Regions from separate parts of the Janthinobacterium sp. LS2A genome, predicted to be linked through region 3. Evidence: predicted binding sites of a transcription regulator. Region 3 holds the regulator's gene; each other region holds the start of a gene.
What was found. The regulator LexA, encoded in region 3, represses DNA repair genes until DNA is damaged. The targets are predictions, from matches to a motif close to ACTGTATNNNNATACAGT.

Region 1 (5,727 bases), on a different contig from region 3:
ATGATCATCAGATATCCGCCTCCGCCTCATTGCCGTGTTCTTCGATCCAGGCGCGGCGTCCGGCCGCTTCGCCCTTGCCCATCAACATATTGAAGCGCAAGGCCGAGGCCATGTGGTCGACTTCACCCAAGGTCACGGGCAGCAAACGGCGCGTGTCCGGGTTCATCGTCGTTTCCCACAGCTGCTCGGCGTTCATCTCGCCCAGGCCCTTGAAGCGCGAGATCGACCAGGCGCCCTGTTTCACGCCTTCCTTGCGCAGCTTGTCCTCGATAGCCACCAGTTCGCCGTCGTCGAGCGCGTAGATTTTCTGGATCGGCTTCTTGCCGCGCGCGGGCGCATCGACCCGGTACAAAGGCGGGCGGGCGATGCAGATGTGGCCCTTGTTGATCAGGACCGGGAAGTGCTTGAAGAATAAGGTCAGCAGCAGTACCTGGATGTGCGAGCCATCCACGTCCGCATCGGACAGGATGCAGATTTTGCCGTAGCGCAGGCCGGACAGGTCGGGTGTATCGCCCACGCTGTGCGGATCGACGCCGATGGCCACGGCGATATCGTGGATCTCGTTATTGGCGAACAGGCGGTCGCGGTCGGTCTCCCACGAGTTCAAGACTTTGCCGCGCAGGGGCAGAATCGCCTGGAATTCCTTGTCGCGGCCCATCTTGGCCGAACCGCCCGCCGAATCGCCCTCGACGAGGAACAGTTCATTGCGCGCGATGTCGGACGATTCGCAGTCGGTCAGCTTGCCGGGCAGGACGGCGACGCCCGACGATTTTTTCTTTTCCACTTTTTGCAGCGAGCGCTGGCGCGACTGCGCCTGCTTGATCACCAGCTCGGCCAGCTTCTTGCCGTAGTCGACGTGCTGGTTCAGCCACAGTTCCAGCGGCGGCTTGGTGAAGGTCGACACGAGGCGCACGGCGTCGCGCGAGTTCAGGCGCTCCTTGATCTGGCCCTGGAATTGCGGGTCCAGCACCTTGGCCGACAACACGAACGAGGCGCGCGCGAATACGTCTTCCGGCAGCAGCTTCACGCCTTTCGGCAGCAGCGAGTGCATTTCGACGAAGTTTTTCACGGCGCCGAACAGGCCGTCGCGCAAGCCCGATTCGTGCGTGCCGCCATTCGAGGTGGGGATCAGATTGACGTACGATTCGCGCACGATGGCGCCTTCTTCCGTCCACGCCACCACCCACGCCGCGCCTTCGCCTTCGGCAAAGCCTTCCGAGTCTGGACCCGCGTATTGCGCGCCCTCGAACAGGGGAATCAGGGTTTCGCCATTCGATACCTGCGCCAGCGTTTCGGTCAGGTAGCCGCGCAAGCCTTCCGCGTACTGCCACGTCTGCGTGTCGCCCGTTTTCGCGTTGGTGAGGGTGACGGTGACGCCCGGCAGCAGCACGGCTTTCGAGCGCAGCAGGCGTTGCAGCTCCGTTTGCGAGATGTTCGGCGAATCAAAGTATTTTGCATCGGGCCAGGCCGTGACGCGCGTGCCGGACTTCTTGCCGTCGCGTGGGGCGGGGCGGGAATTCAAGGGCTCGATCACATCGCCATTCGCAAACACCATGTGGTGCAAGCCGTTGCCGTCGCTTTCCTTGCGCCAGACGGTGATTTCCAGGCGCGTCGACAGCGCATTGGTGACGGACACGCCGACACCGTGCAAGCCGCCCGAGAACGCGTAGGCGCCGCCCGAACCCTTGTCAAACTTGCCGCCCGCGTGCAGCCTTGTAAACACGATTTCCACGGTCGGCACGCCTTCTTCCGGGTGCAGGCCGACGGGAATGCCGCGGCCATTGTCTTCCACGGTGATGCTGCCATCCGTGTTTTGCGTGACGGCGATGTGCGTGCAATGACCGCCCAGTGCCTCGTCGGAGGCATTGTCGATCACTTCCTGAATGATGTGCAGCGGATTTTCAGTGCGGGTGTACATCCCCGGGCGCTGCTTGACGGGTTCCAGTCCCTTCAGGACACGGATGGATGATTCGCTGTAGTCGGATGCTGGTTTTTTAGTGGCCATACGTGTTCAAGCTAAGTAAAGACAGTGGTTGGAACGCCAGGCCAGGGCACTGCGGGCGCAATGACAGCGGCGGCGATAACTGTATGAATATACAGTATATCCCGTCCAGCGTCACTGGGGGAGGGCAGTGCGGCAGGCCAAGCGTCCTTGTGCGGACGCTCGCGCATTCTATCTTGTCCCGCGAGCAATAGCGCTACTCCAGGGCAACAACAGTGCGCCTCAGGCGTGGTTTTGCGCCAATTGTGCTGGATTTTATGCGGTAAAGCCCCCGTTTTTACATCTTGTTTACATGCGCCTCCCCAGTCTTTACGAATTTTTTAGACCCTTTTGGCTAATCTGCTCACTATCAAAACAAACCTGAATGAGGGTGGGAATGGATCTCGTGTATCTCGGCTTGATTGCCGTGTTTTTCGTCCTGGCGGCCGGCTTCGCCGTCGCCTGCGACAAATTAGGGAGCGTCAAATGAACGCGTTTTATGTGCTGGGCGCCGTCGTCTCGGCTGGTTTGCTCGTCTACCTGCTGGTGGCGCTGCTGAAGGCGGAGGAACTGTGATGACGACGCAATCGATACTGTTATTGGTGGCTTTCCTGGCCGTGCTGCTGGCCGCCGGCTATCCGCTGGGCCTGTACATGGCCAAGGTGGCCGGCGATGCGCCCGTGCGCGGCCTGGGCTGGCTGCAAAAGCTGGAAAACCTGCTGTACCGCTGGTCCGGCCTGCCCGCCGACAAGGCCATGGGCTGGAAAAGCTATGCCATCGCCCTGATCGTCTTCAATACCGTGGGCGCCGTCTTCGTCTACGGCCTGCAGCGCCTGCAGGGCTTTTTACCGTTGAATCCACAGGGCCTGGGCGCCGTCAGCCCCGATTCCTCGTTCAATACCACCGTCAGCTTCGTCGCCAATACCAACTGGCAGGGCTATGGCGGCGAACAGACCATGAGCTACCTGACCCAGATGCTGGGCATGGCATGCCAGAACTTCTTTTCGGCGGCCACCGGCATCGCCGTGATCTTCGCGCTGGTGCGCGGCTTCGCCTCGCGCTCGGGCAAATCGATCGGCAATTTCTGGGTCGACCTCGTGCGCTCGACCCTGTACATCCTGCTGCCGTTGTCGCTGGCCCTGTCCGTCGTCTTCATGGGCGAAGGCATGATCCAGAATTTTTCCGCCTACAAGGAAGTGACCCTGCTCGACCACGTGGCGTATGAAACGCCGAAAATGACGGCCGACGGCCAGCCCGTGCTGGATGCGGCCGGCAAGCCTGTGATGGAAGCGCAAGTGGCGACGACGCAGACGATCGCCATGGGTCCCGTCGCGTCGCAGGAATCGATCAAGCTGCTGGGCACGAATGGCGGCGGCTTCTTCAACGCCAATTCCTCGCACCCGTATGAAAACCCGACCGTCCTGTCGAACTTCCTGCAGATGCTGGCCATCTTCATCATTCCCGCCGGCCTGTGCTTCACCTTTGGCAGCATGGTGGGCGACATGCGCCAGGGCTGGGCCGTGCTGGCCGCCATGACCGTGATCTTTGTCGTCATGACGGCCGGCGTGATGAGCGCCGAGCAGCAAGCCAATCCATCCTTGCAAGCGCTGGGCGTGGACCAGCAGGCCAGCAGCCTGCAATCGGGCGGCAATATGGAAGGCAAGGAAACGCGCTTCGGCATCAGCTCCTCGACCCTGTTCGCGGCCGTGACGACGGCCGCATCGTGCGGCGCCGTCAATTCCATGCACGACTCCTACATGCCTTTGGGCGGGATGGTGCCGCTGCTGCTGATGCAGTTCGGCGAAGTGATTTTCGGCGGCGTGGGCACGGGTCTGTACGGCATGCTGATGTTCGCCATCCTGGCTGTCTTCATCGCCGGCCTGATGATAGGCCGCACGCCTGAATACCTGGGCAAGAAAATCCAGGCCTATGAAATGAAGATGGTCTCGCTGGCCATCCTGATCACGCCAGCCCTGGTCTTGACGGGCACGGCGATCGCCGTGATGGTCGAACCGGGCAAGATCGGCGTGGCCAATCCGGGCGCGCATGGTTTTTCCGAAATCCTGTACGCGTTCACATCGGCCGCCAACAACAACGGCAGCGCGTTTGCCGGCCTGTCCGCCAACACGCCGTTCTATAACGTGATGCTGGCGATCGCCATGTGGTTCGGCCGCTTCGGCGTGATCGTGCCCGTGCTGGCGGTGGCCGGTTCGCTGGCGGCCAAGCAGCGCCTGTCGGCCAATGCCGGCACCATGCCCACGCACGGCCCCATGTTCATCGGCCTGCTGATCGGCGTCGTCGTGCTCGTCGGTGTATTGAATTACGTTCCCGCGCTGGCCCTGGGCCCGATCGTCGAACACCTGCAACTTTTCATCAAATAAGAGGCTACCATGTCACGCACAAGCCTGACTTTGTTCGATTCCGCACTGATTGGCCCCGCCGTCGTCGATGCGTTCAAAAAACTCGACCCGCGCACGCAGTGGCGCAGCCCCGTGATGTTCGTCGTCTATGTCGGCAGCATCATCACGAGCCTGCTGGCGACCCAGGCCGGGATCAGCGGCGGCCAGGGCGAAGCGCCATTCGGCTTCATCGTCGCCGTCGCCGTGTGGCTGTGGTTTACCGTGCTGTTCGCGAACTTCGCCGAAGCGCTGGCCGAAGGCCGCAGCAAGGCGCAGGCGGCCTCGCTGCGCGCCCTGAAGCAAACGGTGATGGCAAAGAAAATGCAAACGCCGAAATACGGCACTTCCTGGCTGCCCACGCCGGCCACCGACCTGCGCAAGGGCATGACGGTGCTGGTCGAAGCGGGTGACGTGATTCCCGCCGACGGCGAAGTGACGGCCGGCGTGGCTTCCGTCGATGAAAGCGCCATCACGGGCGAATCGGCGCCCGTCATCCGCGAATCGGGCGGCGACTTTTCCGCCGTGACGGGTGGCACCCGCGTGCTGTCCGACTGGCTGCTGGTGCGCGTCTCCGTCAACCCCGGCGAAGCCTTCATCGACCGCATGATCGCCATGGTCGAAGGCGCCAAGCGCCAGAAGACGCCGAACGAGATCGCCCTGACGATTCTGCTCGTGGCCCTGTCGATCGTCTTCCTGATCGTCACCGTGACCCTGCTGCCGTATTCGCTGTTTTCCGTGGCGGCGGCCGGCAGCGGCACGCCCGTGACGATCACGGTGCTGATCGCGCTGCTCGTGTGCTTGATTCCGACCACCATCGGCGGTTTGCTGTCCGCCATCGGCGTGGCCGGCATGAGCCGCATGATGCAGGCCAATGTGATCGCCACGTCGGGCCGCGCCGTGGAAGCGGCCGGCGACGTGGACGTGCTGCTGCTCGATAAAACGGGCACCATCACCCTGGGCAACCGCCAGGCGTCGAGCTTCGTGCCTGCGCCCGGCGTGACGGAGCAGCAGCTGGCCGACGCGGCGCAACTGGCCTCGCTGGCCGATGAAACGCCGGAAGGGCGCAGCATCGTCGTGCTGGCCAAGCAGAAGTTCAACATCCGCGAACGCGAGATGGCCAGCCTGCACGCTACCTTCGTACCGTTCACGGCGCAAACGCGCATGAGCGGCGTCGATATCGCGGGCGAACAGCAGGTGCGCCAGTTGCGCAAGGGCGCGGCCGATTCCATGAAAAAGTATGTGGAAGCGCTGGGCCAGCCGTATCCCGATGAAGTGGCGCGTGCCGTCGACGACATCGCGCGCCGCGGCAGTACGCCGCTGGTGGTGGTCGACGATGGCAAGGTCATG
Region 2 (5,727 bases), 130 kb from region 3:
CAGCAGGCGCTGGCGTTCCTGCGGCGTGCCGCCCGGCTCGGGAAACAGGCTGTCGCTGGGCGGCGCCATCGGCTGCACCTGCAGCGCTTCCAGGGTGAGGCCTATCACGGGCGCCTCCAGCACCAGCTGCGCCAGGCGCTCCTTGAGCAGGCGCACCAGATGCTCGTCGCGCCACACGGCCTCGCCCAACGCCAGGTCGATGACGGTGGGCGGGCGCGCCACCCTGCCCCGCTCGTGCGCCAGCAGCAGCTGGATGCGCTCGACGGCAAATTGCCGCGCGCACAGCCAGCCCGTCATTTGCTGCAGCAGGCGGCGCGCGCCGAACAGCAGCGCGTCCGCGTGCTCCACGCGGTCGAACAATTCCAGGCTGGCGCGGAACGTGGGCGGCGCTTCGAGCCACACGAACAATTCCGTGCTGTGGCCATGCGCATCGTCGAGCATATCGAGCAAGGCTGCACCGCAACGGCGCTGCAAGCCGGGCCGGGGCAAGTGGCGCAGCTGCCCCAGGGTGCGGCAGCCGATGCCCTCGAACCAGTCGAGGTAGGGGCGCGCGGGCGGCAGCAAGGCGCACGGCAGGCCGTCGAGGCGGCGGGTGAGGCTCTCCATGCCCAGCACGCGGCGCCGGCGCATAGCGGCGCGCGCCAGCAGCCAGGCGCCGCGCGCCGTGGGTGCGCACGACAACTGGGCCGTGTAGCCGAGCGCGCGCAAGCTGGCCTCGATGTGCCGACACAGGGCGCGCACGCCGCCGAACAGGCGCAAGCTGGCGCCCGCATCGACCAGCAGGGTCGCTTCCTCGCCTTGCGCCACCAGCGGTGAATATTGCAGCAGCGCCAGCGCCACTGCTTGCAAGGCTTGCGCTTCCAGTTCAGGCGAGCGCTCGTGCAGGCGCGCCTGCGGCGCCAGCATCAGCGCACCGGCGCGGCGCATGCCCGGCCGGATGCCGGCGGCCCGCGCCAGCGGCGACACGGCCATCACTTGCTCCTGCTCCAGCACCACGCCCAGGCTGTCAGCCGACCAGCGCGGGCAAAACACTTCGAGCGGGAGCCGGGGCAGGCACAGGCCGATCCAGAGTCGCATGGCGTCGCAATAATGAGGGAGGTTGCAGGGGCAGGAACAGGGGCGCGTCGCGCTGCGGTCCCCGGCGCTTGATGAAGCCGATCTCGATGCCGCCGGCGGCCGGGCGCACGGACAGGCGCAGCGGCGCCGGCGACGCATCCTGGACGCCGTGCAGCGGGCGCAGCATGCAGAACAGGGTGTTGCCGCTTTGCGCGGCCAGGTGCAGGCGGCGCAGGCTGTCGGCGCGCACGTGCGGCTGCCAGAACAGCAAGGCGCCGCAGGTACCGCTGCGCAAGATGTTTTCCGCCGCCCACAAGGCATCCTTGCTGCCGGCGCTTTTGAGCCACAGCAGTTGCGACGGCGCCAGTCCCTGCGCGGCCAGGGCCAGTGCCTGCGGCGGATGGGGCGGCTGCAGCAGCACGATGGGCAAGCCCGGCAGTTGCGCCAGCGCGGGGGCCAGCAGCCGCAATTCGCCGCTGCCCGGCTGCTGGACCAGCAGATCGATCAGGCTGCCGCTGGGCCAGCCGCCGCCGGGCAGCTGCGCGGACAGGGCGGCAAAACCCGTGTCCAGGCAGCGCGTGGCGCCCTGCCCCAGCTGCGATGCACGCCACAAGGACGGGTGCAAGGCTTCCGGCGAGGCCATCAATTGAGAATGTTGCATCATTGGATAGATAGATGAATACTGTATGCATATACAGTACTATCCAGCTCCACTTTTGGCAAGGTTTATCTGACTGCCGCTAGCGCAGGGGCCGCTCCGCCATGTCCGAAAAACCCCGTTTTCGGCATCGATTGCTGTACCATAAGCACTCTCCTTACCGGTTGGCAACGTACCAGCCGGCTTCCTCCGTCCATAAGGAAACGCATTTGACCACCATCCAAATCATCAGCGCCATCGTCTTCGGCCTTGCGCTCATCCACACCTTTGCCGCCAAGTCGTTTGAAACCTTGTCGCGGCGCCATCCCCGCCATGCGGGCCTGCTGCACTTGCTGGGCGAAGTCGAAGTCGTGTTCGGCTTCTGGGCCTTTATCCTGATCCTCATCATGGCCTTTGTCTCGGGCAGCGATGCGGCCATCGAGTATGCCGAGTCGCGCCATTACACGGAGCCCCTGTTCGTCTTTGTCGTCATGGTCGTGGCCGCCTCGCGCCCTGTGCTCGACGCCGTGCAGCGCCTGTTGAAAAGCGTGGCGCGCGTGATGCCGCTGCGCACGGAACTGGGCCTCGTCTGGCTGGGCCTCGCGCTCGTACCCCTGACGGGCTCATTGATCACGGAACCGGCCGCCATGACCCTGGCCGCGCTGATGCTGGCGCCGCAAATCTTCCGCCCGGGCATCCCTGAATGGCTGAAATACGGCGCGCTGGGCGTGCTCTTCGTCAACGTTTCCATCGGCGGCACCCTGACCTCGTACGCGGCGCCGCCCGTGCTGATGGTGGCCACCACGTGGAACTGGGACAGCGCCTACATGGCCAGCCATTTCGGCTGGAAGGCCGCGATCGCCGTGCTCGTCAACGCCACGGGCGTGAGCATATTGCTGCGCAAATATCTGCACAGCAACACTTCCGACATCAAGCCGAAGGCCGGCGATGTGGAAGCGCCAAAAGTGCCGCTGGCCGTCAGCCTCGTGCACATGATCGTGCTGGCCGGCGTGGTGACCCTGGCGCACCATCCCGTGCTGTTCATCGGCCTGTTTCTGTTCTTCCTCGGCTTCGTGCAGGCGTACGAACGCTATCAAAGCCCGCTGATCCTCAAGGAAGGCTTGCTGGTCGGCTTCTTCCTGGGCGGCCTGGTGGTACTGGGCGGCATGCAGCAATGGTGGCTGCAACCCATCGTTTCAAGCCTGAAGCCGCTGGCCCTGTTCTTCGGCGCCCTGGGCTTGACGGCAATTACCGACAATGCGGCCCTCACTTACCTCGGTTCGCTGATCGTCGGCATGACGGACGAAGCAAAATACATGCTGATGGCCGGCGCCGTGGCCGGTGGCGGCCTGACCGTCATCGCCAATGCGCCGAACCCGGCCGGCGTGGCCCTGCTGCGCCGCGGCTTCAAGGATGAATCGATCGGCGCCGTCGGCCTGCTGGCCGGCGCCCTGCTGCCGACGGCCGTGGCGGCCTTGGCCTTCCTCGCTTTGTAACGCTACTCACGGGGCGGCTGCCGGCCGCCCCCGCTTCCCTCAGTTTCCCGCCTCAGTTACCCTCATACACGAGGAAATGCAGCCGGTCATAGAACAGGCTGTAGGCATAATCGAATGTGCCCACGCTGCGAAAACCCTTGTGCAGATACACTTGCAGCGCTTCGCTCTTTTCCCACACCGTCAGGGTGATGCGCGCGCACCCCTTGCGGCTGGCCAGGTCGCGGATTTCATGGAACATCTGCCTGAATAAACCCTGGCCCCGGTATTTCTCGTCGATGGCCAGGCTGCTGACGAAACAGTCGTCGGCACGCGCATGCGCGAGCACGAAGGCGTCATACGCATCGTCGAGCGCCTTCATGTCGTCGCGGTAATAGGAGACGGCGCCGCAGGCCTGGAACTCGTCCATCGTCGCGGCCGTGAAAAAGCCGATGAAACGCCCGTCCTCGTCATGCAGGCCGTGGATGTGCGCCAGATACGGGTCGATGTTTTGCCGCCGCTGCAATTCGACGAATTGCAGATTCAATTTATTGCCGAACGAGCAGTATTCGAGGTAGCTGGTGGCAAACAGCAGCTTCGCCATGCGGTTCTTCGTCTCGTCGTCCAGCAGTTCGCCCGGCACCAGCGTGAGCGGTGCATGCGACAGCAGGTCCGCCTGCGCCTCGTCACCTGGCGGGGCCACATCGCTGACGGCCGGCATGCGGCTGCCGTGGCGGCCGACGGTCGGGCGCCAGAAAGCACCGGCGGCAATATGCTGCGAACGGTGGGCCAGCAGGTAGCGGCAAAAGACGCTATTCACGCGGTCGAGCTGCGGGTCGTCCGACAGCACCGAGTAATAGTGGAAATGGTCGATGTCGGCACGCAGCTGGGCCGCATACGCCATGCGCGGCACTTCCTCGATATCGAACACATCGACGATGTCGGGCAGGATCAAAGGATCGTCAAGCTGCCAGCCGATCTCGTCGAGCCGCGCCACGCAACGCGCATACGCGCGCCGTTCCTCGTCGCTCAAGGGAATGTGCATGTCGGTAATGATATCGTCCAGCAAGCGCATGCCGCGGATGCCGCCCGCCACCGCTTCGCGCGCACCGTCATACAGCACGCAATAGCGCTGGTAGAACTCGGCATGGCTGAGCACGGTCACGCCCAGGTTCTTCTTCCATTCCGCATAGAACTGGCCAAACAGCTGCGCCTCGAATTGCGGGCAGGAACGTGGAATCTGCGCGTCGATGCCCGCATAGGCGAGGTTCACATTGCGCTGGATCACGCGCAGCGCGGCATCGTTCTTCTTGGCGATCAGCATGCCCGTTTCATCGAGAAACAGATTCATCCAGCTGACATGCCGGCGCTCTTCGCTGCCATCCTCCTTGCGCTGGAAATAATCGGGCACTTCCGGCTTCATCAGGAAAATCGTCGCCGGATTATGCGGGATCGTATCGACATCCATATACAGGCCGCCGTATTCGCACATGATGAGGATGCGGAAGTAATCGGACAAGGTGGCGAAATAGCGCTGCGTATGCAGGGTATCGAGGGTGTCGAAGCGGGCGGGCGCGAAATCGAGCGCCAGCGCGCGCAGCGAGTTGATGTGCAGGGTCGTGCCGCCGATCGCGTAGCGGCCTATCGTGTAGCGCCCGGCGCCGCCCGTGGGGCTGAAGCGCTCGTCATTGCGCAGCTGCTGCGCATCCCATACCCACAGGATGGAGACATATGGCGCGCCGCCGTTGCGCCGCACCTCTTCCAGCGCCGCGCCCCACTGCCCGATCGCTTCGGCTGCGATGGCCGGCAATGGGCCGCCCATCCAGATGCGGTGCAGGTAGCGCTCGTCGTCGCCGAGCGCGCGCGTGGGAATGCAGCTGAGCGAGGAACAGCTTGCCGCGTTGAAATGGTTGAAGTTCAGGGCGACGAAGCTGCGCAGGGCCGCGATGCCCGTCTGGTGCTCCACGGCCAGTTGCTCCAGGTCGCTGCCGGCCGGCCGGACATCGGCCAGGGTGATGTAATCGAGTTTCAGCCGGTTGATGCGGAACTCGTATTCGAGGTTGAAAATCTTTGCTTGATCGTGTTTCGAGGCCAGGTCATCTATTTTCATGGGCGCACCATTTTCCGCAGGAGAGTGTCAATAAACTTCGCAGGAGGTAAAGCAAGGTCGAGAACAAGCGCATCGTTGCGCCATCAGTGCCGGGCCAGCCGCACCCCGCTTTCCCGGCGCCCCGCCATGCCCCGCGTAAACAGCAGCAGGCAGGCCGTGATGGCCACGATGACGGGAATATTGAGCAACGCATACGTTTCCAGCGCATAGCCGAAGCGCTGGCACAGCACGTTGTACAGCTGCAGCCAGGCGGACAGATAAATGCAGTACAGCAAGCTCATGGCGGCCGTCGTCAAGGTCATCGCCTCCTTGCTGGCCGTGATGGCGCTACGTATCAGCGCGCCGTTGAACAGGCCGAAACCGATGGAATAGACAAACATGCAGGCGGCAAACACGTCGACGTGATGGCGGCCCGCGCCGGCACCCAGCATGCCGGCGGCCGCGATCAGCCC
Region 3 (5,727 bases):
GCCGTGGCGGCAAGGAAGCGCCGGACCCGGTCTTGCCTGAAAAAAAGCGCGCACGCCGCCGCCTGGTCGGGGCCATTGCCTTGGCCCTGGGCGTGGCTGTCGGCTTGCCGATGCTGCTCGATTCCGAACCGAAGGCGCCGTTCAACGATATTGCCATCGACATTCCGTCGAAGGAAAAGGCCGTCGCGCCTGCACCGGCGCCCGTGCCGGCCGTTCCGGCCCAGGCCGCATCGAATGGCCTGGACCAGTCCGAGGAAATCGTCGACGCGCCGTTGCCGCCTGCGGCCAAGCCGACCCCTGCACCGACACCGGCACCCGTGCTGGCCGCCGCCCAGCCTGCACCGGTCAAGCCGACCTATGTGGAACCGAAACCGGAACCCAAGCCTGAACCGAAGCCGGTCAAGGTGGAGCCGAAACCTGAACCGAAACACGAAACCAAGCCCGAGCCGAAACACGAGTCCAAGCCCGAACCCAAGCCTGAACCCAAGCATGAAGTAAAACCGGAAGCCAAGCCCGAGCCGAAGCCTGCCAAGCCGGCGCAATCGGCTGACGATGCCGCGCGCGCGCTGGCTATCCTGGAAGGCAAGCCGCAAGAAAAAGCACAGGACAAGGCGCACGACGCCGGCAGCGGCAAGTTCGTGGTGCAGGTGGCGGCCCTGGCGACGCAGGACAAGGTCGACGAATTGCAAGACAAGCTGCGCGATGCGGGCATCAAGTCGTACACGCAGAAAGTCTCGAGCCCGGCGGGCGAGCGCATCCGCGTGCGCGTGGGGCCGTTCGGCAGCCGCGAAGACGCTGAAAAGACCCGCGCCAAGCTGCAAAAGCTGGGCCTGGGCGGCAGTCTGGTGCCGGCGTGATGTTGCAAGGCTGAACGCGCGTGACGATCTTCGATTACCTGGTGCTGTTCGTGCTGGTGACGTCCGTGCTGATCAGCATGATGCGTGGCCTGGTCAAGGAAATACTGTCATTGGTCAGCTGGATCGTGGCGTTCGTCATTGCCAATGCGTATGGCGCTACCTTGGCGAAATTCCTGCCGGAAGCCGTGCCTGGCGAAGCCATCCGTTTGTTGCTGGCTTTCGTCGTGCTGTTCATCGGCGTGCGCATTTTGATGGGATTGCTGTCCATGACGGTCGACGCGCTCGTCAAGGTGACGGGCTTGAGCCTGGCTGACCGCACCCTGGGCACCCTGTTCGGCGTGGCGCGGGGTCTTGTGATCGTGCTGACCGCCGTCATCTTGTGTGGCATGACGTCCATACCGCAGCAGCCATTCTGGAAAAACGCGCAGTTCAGCCCGCTCGCGGAGCAGGGCGCGCGCGCCATCAAGCCTTATCTGCCTGCCGCTTACGCGCAGCATGTGAAATTTTGAATTTTTTTAAAATCAGTAGCACAGTTTAGGAGCACACCATGTGTGGCATCGTCGGCGTCGTTTCCCATCAACCTGTCAATCAATTGCTCTATGATGCATTGTTGCTCTTGCAACATCGCGGTCAGGACGCGGCAGGGATTGCGACCAATCACAGCAGTATGTTTTCCATGCACAAAGCCAACGGCCTCGTGCGTGACGTCTTCCGTACGCGCAACATGCGTTCGCTGCAAGGCACAACGGGCATCGGCCATTGCCGCTACCCGACGGCCGGTTCGTCGAGCGAAGAGGAAGCACAACCGTTCTATGTGAATGCGCCGTTCGGCATTACCCTGGCGCACAATGGCAACCTGACCAACTGGGAACAGTTGAAGCTGGAAATGTTCAAGAACGACCGCCGCCACATCAATACCGATTCCGATTCGGAAGTGCTGCTCAACGTACTGGCGCATGAAATCCAGGAAGCGACGACGGGCCTGAACCTGGACCCGGAAGCCATCTTCAAGGCCGTTACCGTGCTGAACCGCCGCGTCAAGGGCGGTTACGCCGCCGTTGCGCAAATCGCCGGCGTGGGCTTGCTGGCCTTCCGCGATCCGCACGGCATCCGTCCACTGTGCCTGGGCATCAATGAAACGGAGCAGGGTCCCGAATACCTGATCGCTTCCGAATCCGTGGCCCTGGAAGGCATGGGCTTCCGCTTCGTGCGCGACATCGGTCCCGGCGAAGCCGTCTTCATCGATGCCGACAAGAAATTGCACAGCGCCCAGTGCGCCGACAATGCCAGCCTGAACCCGTGCGTGTTCGAATTCGTCTACCTGGCCCGTCCCGACTCCGTCATCGACGGCGCCTCCGTGTACGCCACGCGCCTGAAAATGGGCGAATACCTGGCCGAGAAGATCCGCGCCGAATTGCCAGGCGTGCATATCGACGTGGTCATGCCGATTCCCGATTCCTCGCGTCCGGCCGCCATCCAGCTGGCCATGGCGCTGAACATCGAGTACCGCGAAGGCTTCATCAAGAACCGCTACATCGGCCGTACCTTCATCATGCCGGGCCAGGCGGCGCGCAAGAAATCCGTGCGCCAGAAGCTCAACGCGATCCCGTCCGAATTCAAGGATAAAGTGGTGCTGCTGGTCGACGATTCCATCGTGCGCGGCACCACCAGCCGTGAAATCGTGCAGATGGCGCGCGAAGCGGGCGCGACTAAGGTCATCTTCGCTTCGGCCGCGCCACCGGTCATCTACCCGAACGTGTACGGCATCGACATGCCGACGCGCGACGAGCTGATCGCCTACGGCCGCACGACGGAAGAAGTGTGCCGTGAAATCACGGCCGACTACCTGGTCTACCAGGATATCGGCGCGCTGAAGCAGGCGATCGCCGACGTTAACCCGGCCCTGACGAACTTTGAGGCATCGTGCTTCGATGGCGTGTACGTGACGGGCGACGTGTCGCAGGAATACCTGGACCGCCTGGAATATGCGCGCCACCATCCGAAGGCGGCAGCGCCCGAAGATACGCCGCGTTCCCAGCTGAACCTGAACCTGGCGACAACGGAAGCATAAGTACCTGCCCGGCCGATGCCGGGCTTTTTTTCGGGGTTGGATCTTCAGGTCTGACCCCGGCATTTGCCTTGGGTTACGCGGCAAATCGAACTCCGGAACTTCCACCATGACCAACAAAAAAACCTACGGCTTCACCACCACCATCCTGCACAACGACCGCCGCAAGGGCATCGAGCACGGCTCGCTGCACAAGCCCGTGCACACTTCCGTTGCCTTCGGTTACGCCGATGCGCGCCAGCTCGCGTCCGTGTTCCAGGGCAAGGAGCCGGGCTTCCGTTATGGCCGCCAAGGCAACCCGACCGTCTCCGCGCTGGAAGACAAGGTCAACAAGATGGAAGACGGCGTGGCGACTTTGTGCTTCGCCACCGGCATGGGCGCCATCGGCGCCGTGGTGCAATCGTTGCTGCGCGCGGGCGACCATGTCGTGTCGTCGGCCTTTTTGTTTGGCAACACCAACAGCCTGTGGCAAACAGTGACGGGGCAGGGCATGGCCGTGTCGTTCGTCGACGCTACCGATGTCGCCAACGTGGCTGCCGCCATCACGCCGGCCACGCGCATCGTGTTTGTGGAAACCATCGCCAATCCGCGCACGCAAATCGCCGACCTGAAGAAAATCGGCGACCTGTGCCGCGAGAAGGGCATTTTGTATATCGTCGACAATACGATGACGACGCCATATCTGTTCCGCCCGAAAGCTGTGGGCGCGGGCCTGGTGGTCAATGCCTTGACGAAATCCATCGGCGGCCACGGCAATGCCCTGGGCGGCAGCTTGACGGACACGGGCGTGTTCGACTGGACGCAGTATCCGAACATTTTCGAGAACTACAAGAAGGCGGCGCCCGCGCAGTGGGGCATCGCGCAAATCCGTGCCAAGGCTTTGCGCGACTTCGGCGCCTCGCTGGGGCCGGAAGCTGCGCATCATATCGCCGTCGGCGCGGAAACCATGGCCTTGCGCATGGATCGCACCTGCTCGAACGCTTTGGCGCTGGCCACCATGCTGCAGGCGGATCCAAGAGTGGCGGCCGTGCATTATCCTGGCCTGGCGTCGCACCCGCAGCATGCGCTGGCCACCGACTTGTTCCGCAGCTATGGCTCGTTGTTCAGCTTTGAGCTGAAAGATGGCATCGACTGCTTCGATTTCCTCAATCGTCTCAATCTTGCCATTCCCGCCAGCAACCTCGGCGACACGCGCACCCTGGTCATTCCCGTCGCCCACACGATTTTCTACGAGATGGGTGCCGAGCGCCGCGCCAGCATGGGCATCGCCGAATCGCTGATCCGCGTGTCCGTCGGTATCGAGGATGAAGCAGACTTATTGGAAGATTTCAGCAGCGCACTGGACGCATAAGCAGCCGCGCACCATGTAAAAAGGGCCGCGATAGTCATGCTGTCGCGGCCCTTTTTTTACGTGCGGCAGTTTAATGCCAGCTGCGCATCAGTCCGACGGCGAGGCCTTCCAACGCAAACTCGTCTTCGGGCGACACGGTGATCACCTTGAAGTCCGGATTTTCCGGCAGCAGTTCGATGACGGAGCCCGTCTTCTTGTAGCGCTTGACGGTGACTTCGTCGCCGATGCGGGCGACGACGATCTGGCCATTCTTGGCGCTGTCGACCTTTTTCACGGCCAGCAAGTCGCCATCCATGATGCCGGCGTCGCGCATGGACCAGCCGCGCACCTTCAGCAGGAAGTCGGGTTTGGCCGAGAACAGGGCCGGGTCGACGTTGTAGCTCGCTTCCAGGTTTTCCTGGGCCAGGATGGGCGAGCCTGCCGCCACCCGGCCGATCAGGGGCAGCGACATCAGCAGGGCTGCCGGCACTTTCGACGGCGGCGCTTCGGCGGCCGCACCGATCAGGCGGATGCCGCGCGAGGTGCCGGGCGAAATCTCGATCGCGCCCTTGCGGGCCAGGGCCTGCAAATGCTCTTCGGCCGCATTGGCCGATTTGAAACCCAGTTCATTGGCGATTTCGGCACGGGTGGGAGGAAAGCCCGTGTTTTCAATCGCGTCCTTGATCAGGTTCAGGATTTGTTCTTGTCGTGCTGTCAGCTTGATCATGAGCGGTGGGTGCATACTAAAATGCTGTCTATATGAACAGTCTGTATTTTTGTACAGTATCGCCCACTATGCAAGGGGATTTCCGTGTTTTGGGCGAATTTCGCAAGAAATACTTGTCCGCGGCCGGAAAGCACGGCGGCGCACGGGCTTTTCAGGCGCTTGTGGAAGGAATGATTGAAACGTTTGCAAAAGACGGTTATAATCTTCGGCTGACCTTCCCACACCCGTCTTGACGCCGGGGTGGGCGATTATCAATCCGACCTGAAGGAGTTTGCATGCGTCATTATGAAATAGTCTTTATCGTCCATCCGGACCAAAGCGAGCAAGTGCCCGCGATGATCGAACGCTACAAAGCCAGCGTAACCACCCGCGGCGGTTCGGTTCACCGCGTGGAAGATTGGGGCCGCCGTCAAATGGCTTACTCGATCCAAAAGCTGCCTAAAGCACACTACATCTGCCTGAACATCGAATGCGACAACGAGACCCTGGTCGAGTTGGAAACAGCATTCAAATTCAATGATGCCGTGTTGCGTCACCTGACCGTTAAAATGAAGAAAGCTGAAACAGCTCCTTCGCCGATGATGAAATCGGTACAACGCGAAGACGCGGCCAAAAGCCACCGCACCGAAGCACCAGCAGCCGCTCCAGCCGCAGCAGCAGCTTAATTCTTGACCAGGATCGTGCGCTGAACCAGCTACAAGTAACCGCCATCATTGCCGAGCGCGAAATATTGCGCTATACCCCG

Region 1: V3C40_RS08220 (DNA topoisomerase IV subunit B) is a predicted target of LexA. The motif match lies at 2,084-2,101, and genes of this name have one in related genera.
Region 2: imuA (translesion DNA synthesis-associated protein ImuA) is a predicted target of LexA. The motif match lies at 1,738-1,755, and genes of this name have one in related genera.

The regions. Positions count from the first base shown of each region.
Region 1 covers NZ_JAZHPB010000002.1:522,012-527,738, reverse strand. The annotation lists gene V3C40_RS08225 (molecular chaperone HscC) at 1-8, opposite strand, end outside; gene V3C40_RS08220 (DNA topoisomerase IV subunit B) at 8-2,005, opposite strand; gene kdpF (K(+)-transporting ATPase subunit F) at 2,468-2,557, shown strand; gene kdpA (potassium-transporting ATPase subunit KdpA) at 2,557-4,362, shown strand; gene kdpB (potassium-transporting ATPase subunit KdpB) at 4,372-5,727, shown strand, end outside.
Region 2 covers NZ_JAZHPB010000007.1:207,618-213,344, forward strand. The annotation lists gene V3C40_RS20460 (Y-family DNA polymerase) at 1-1,077, opposite strand, end outside; gene imuA (translesion DNA synthesis-associated protein ImuA) at 1,007-1,717, opposite strand; gene V3C40_RS20470 (putative Na+/H+ antiporter) at 1,924-3,189, shown strand; gene V3C40_RS20475 (GNAT family N-acetyltransferase) at 3,242-5,275, opposite strand; gene V3C40_RS20480 (MFS transporter) at 5,359-5,727, opposite strand, start outside.
Region 3 covers NZ_JAZHPB010000007.1:74,411-80,137, reverse strand. The annotation lists gene V3C40_RS19905 (SPOR domain-containing protein) at 1-857, shown strand, start outside; gene V3C40_RS19900 (CvpA family protein) at 878-1,366, shown strand; gene purF (amidophosphoribosyltransferase) at 1,405-2,928, shown strand; gene V3C40_RS19890 (cystathionine gamma-synthase family protein) at 3,035-4,276, shown strand; gene lexA (transcriptional repressor LexA) at 4,347-4,982, opposite strand; gene rpsF (30S ribosomal protein S6) at 5,258-5,647, shown strand; gene priB (primosomal replication protein N) at 5,668-5,727, shown strand, end outside.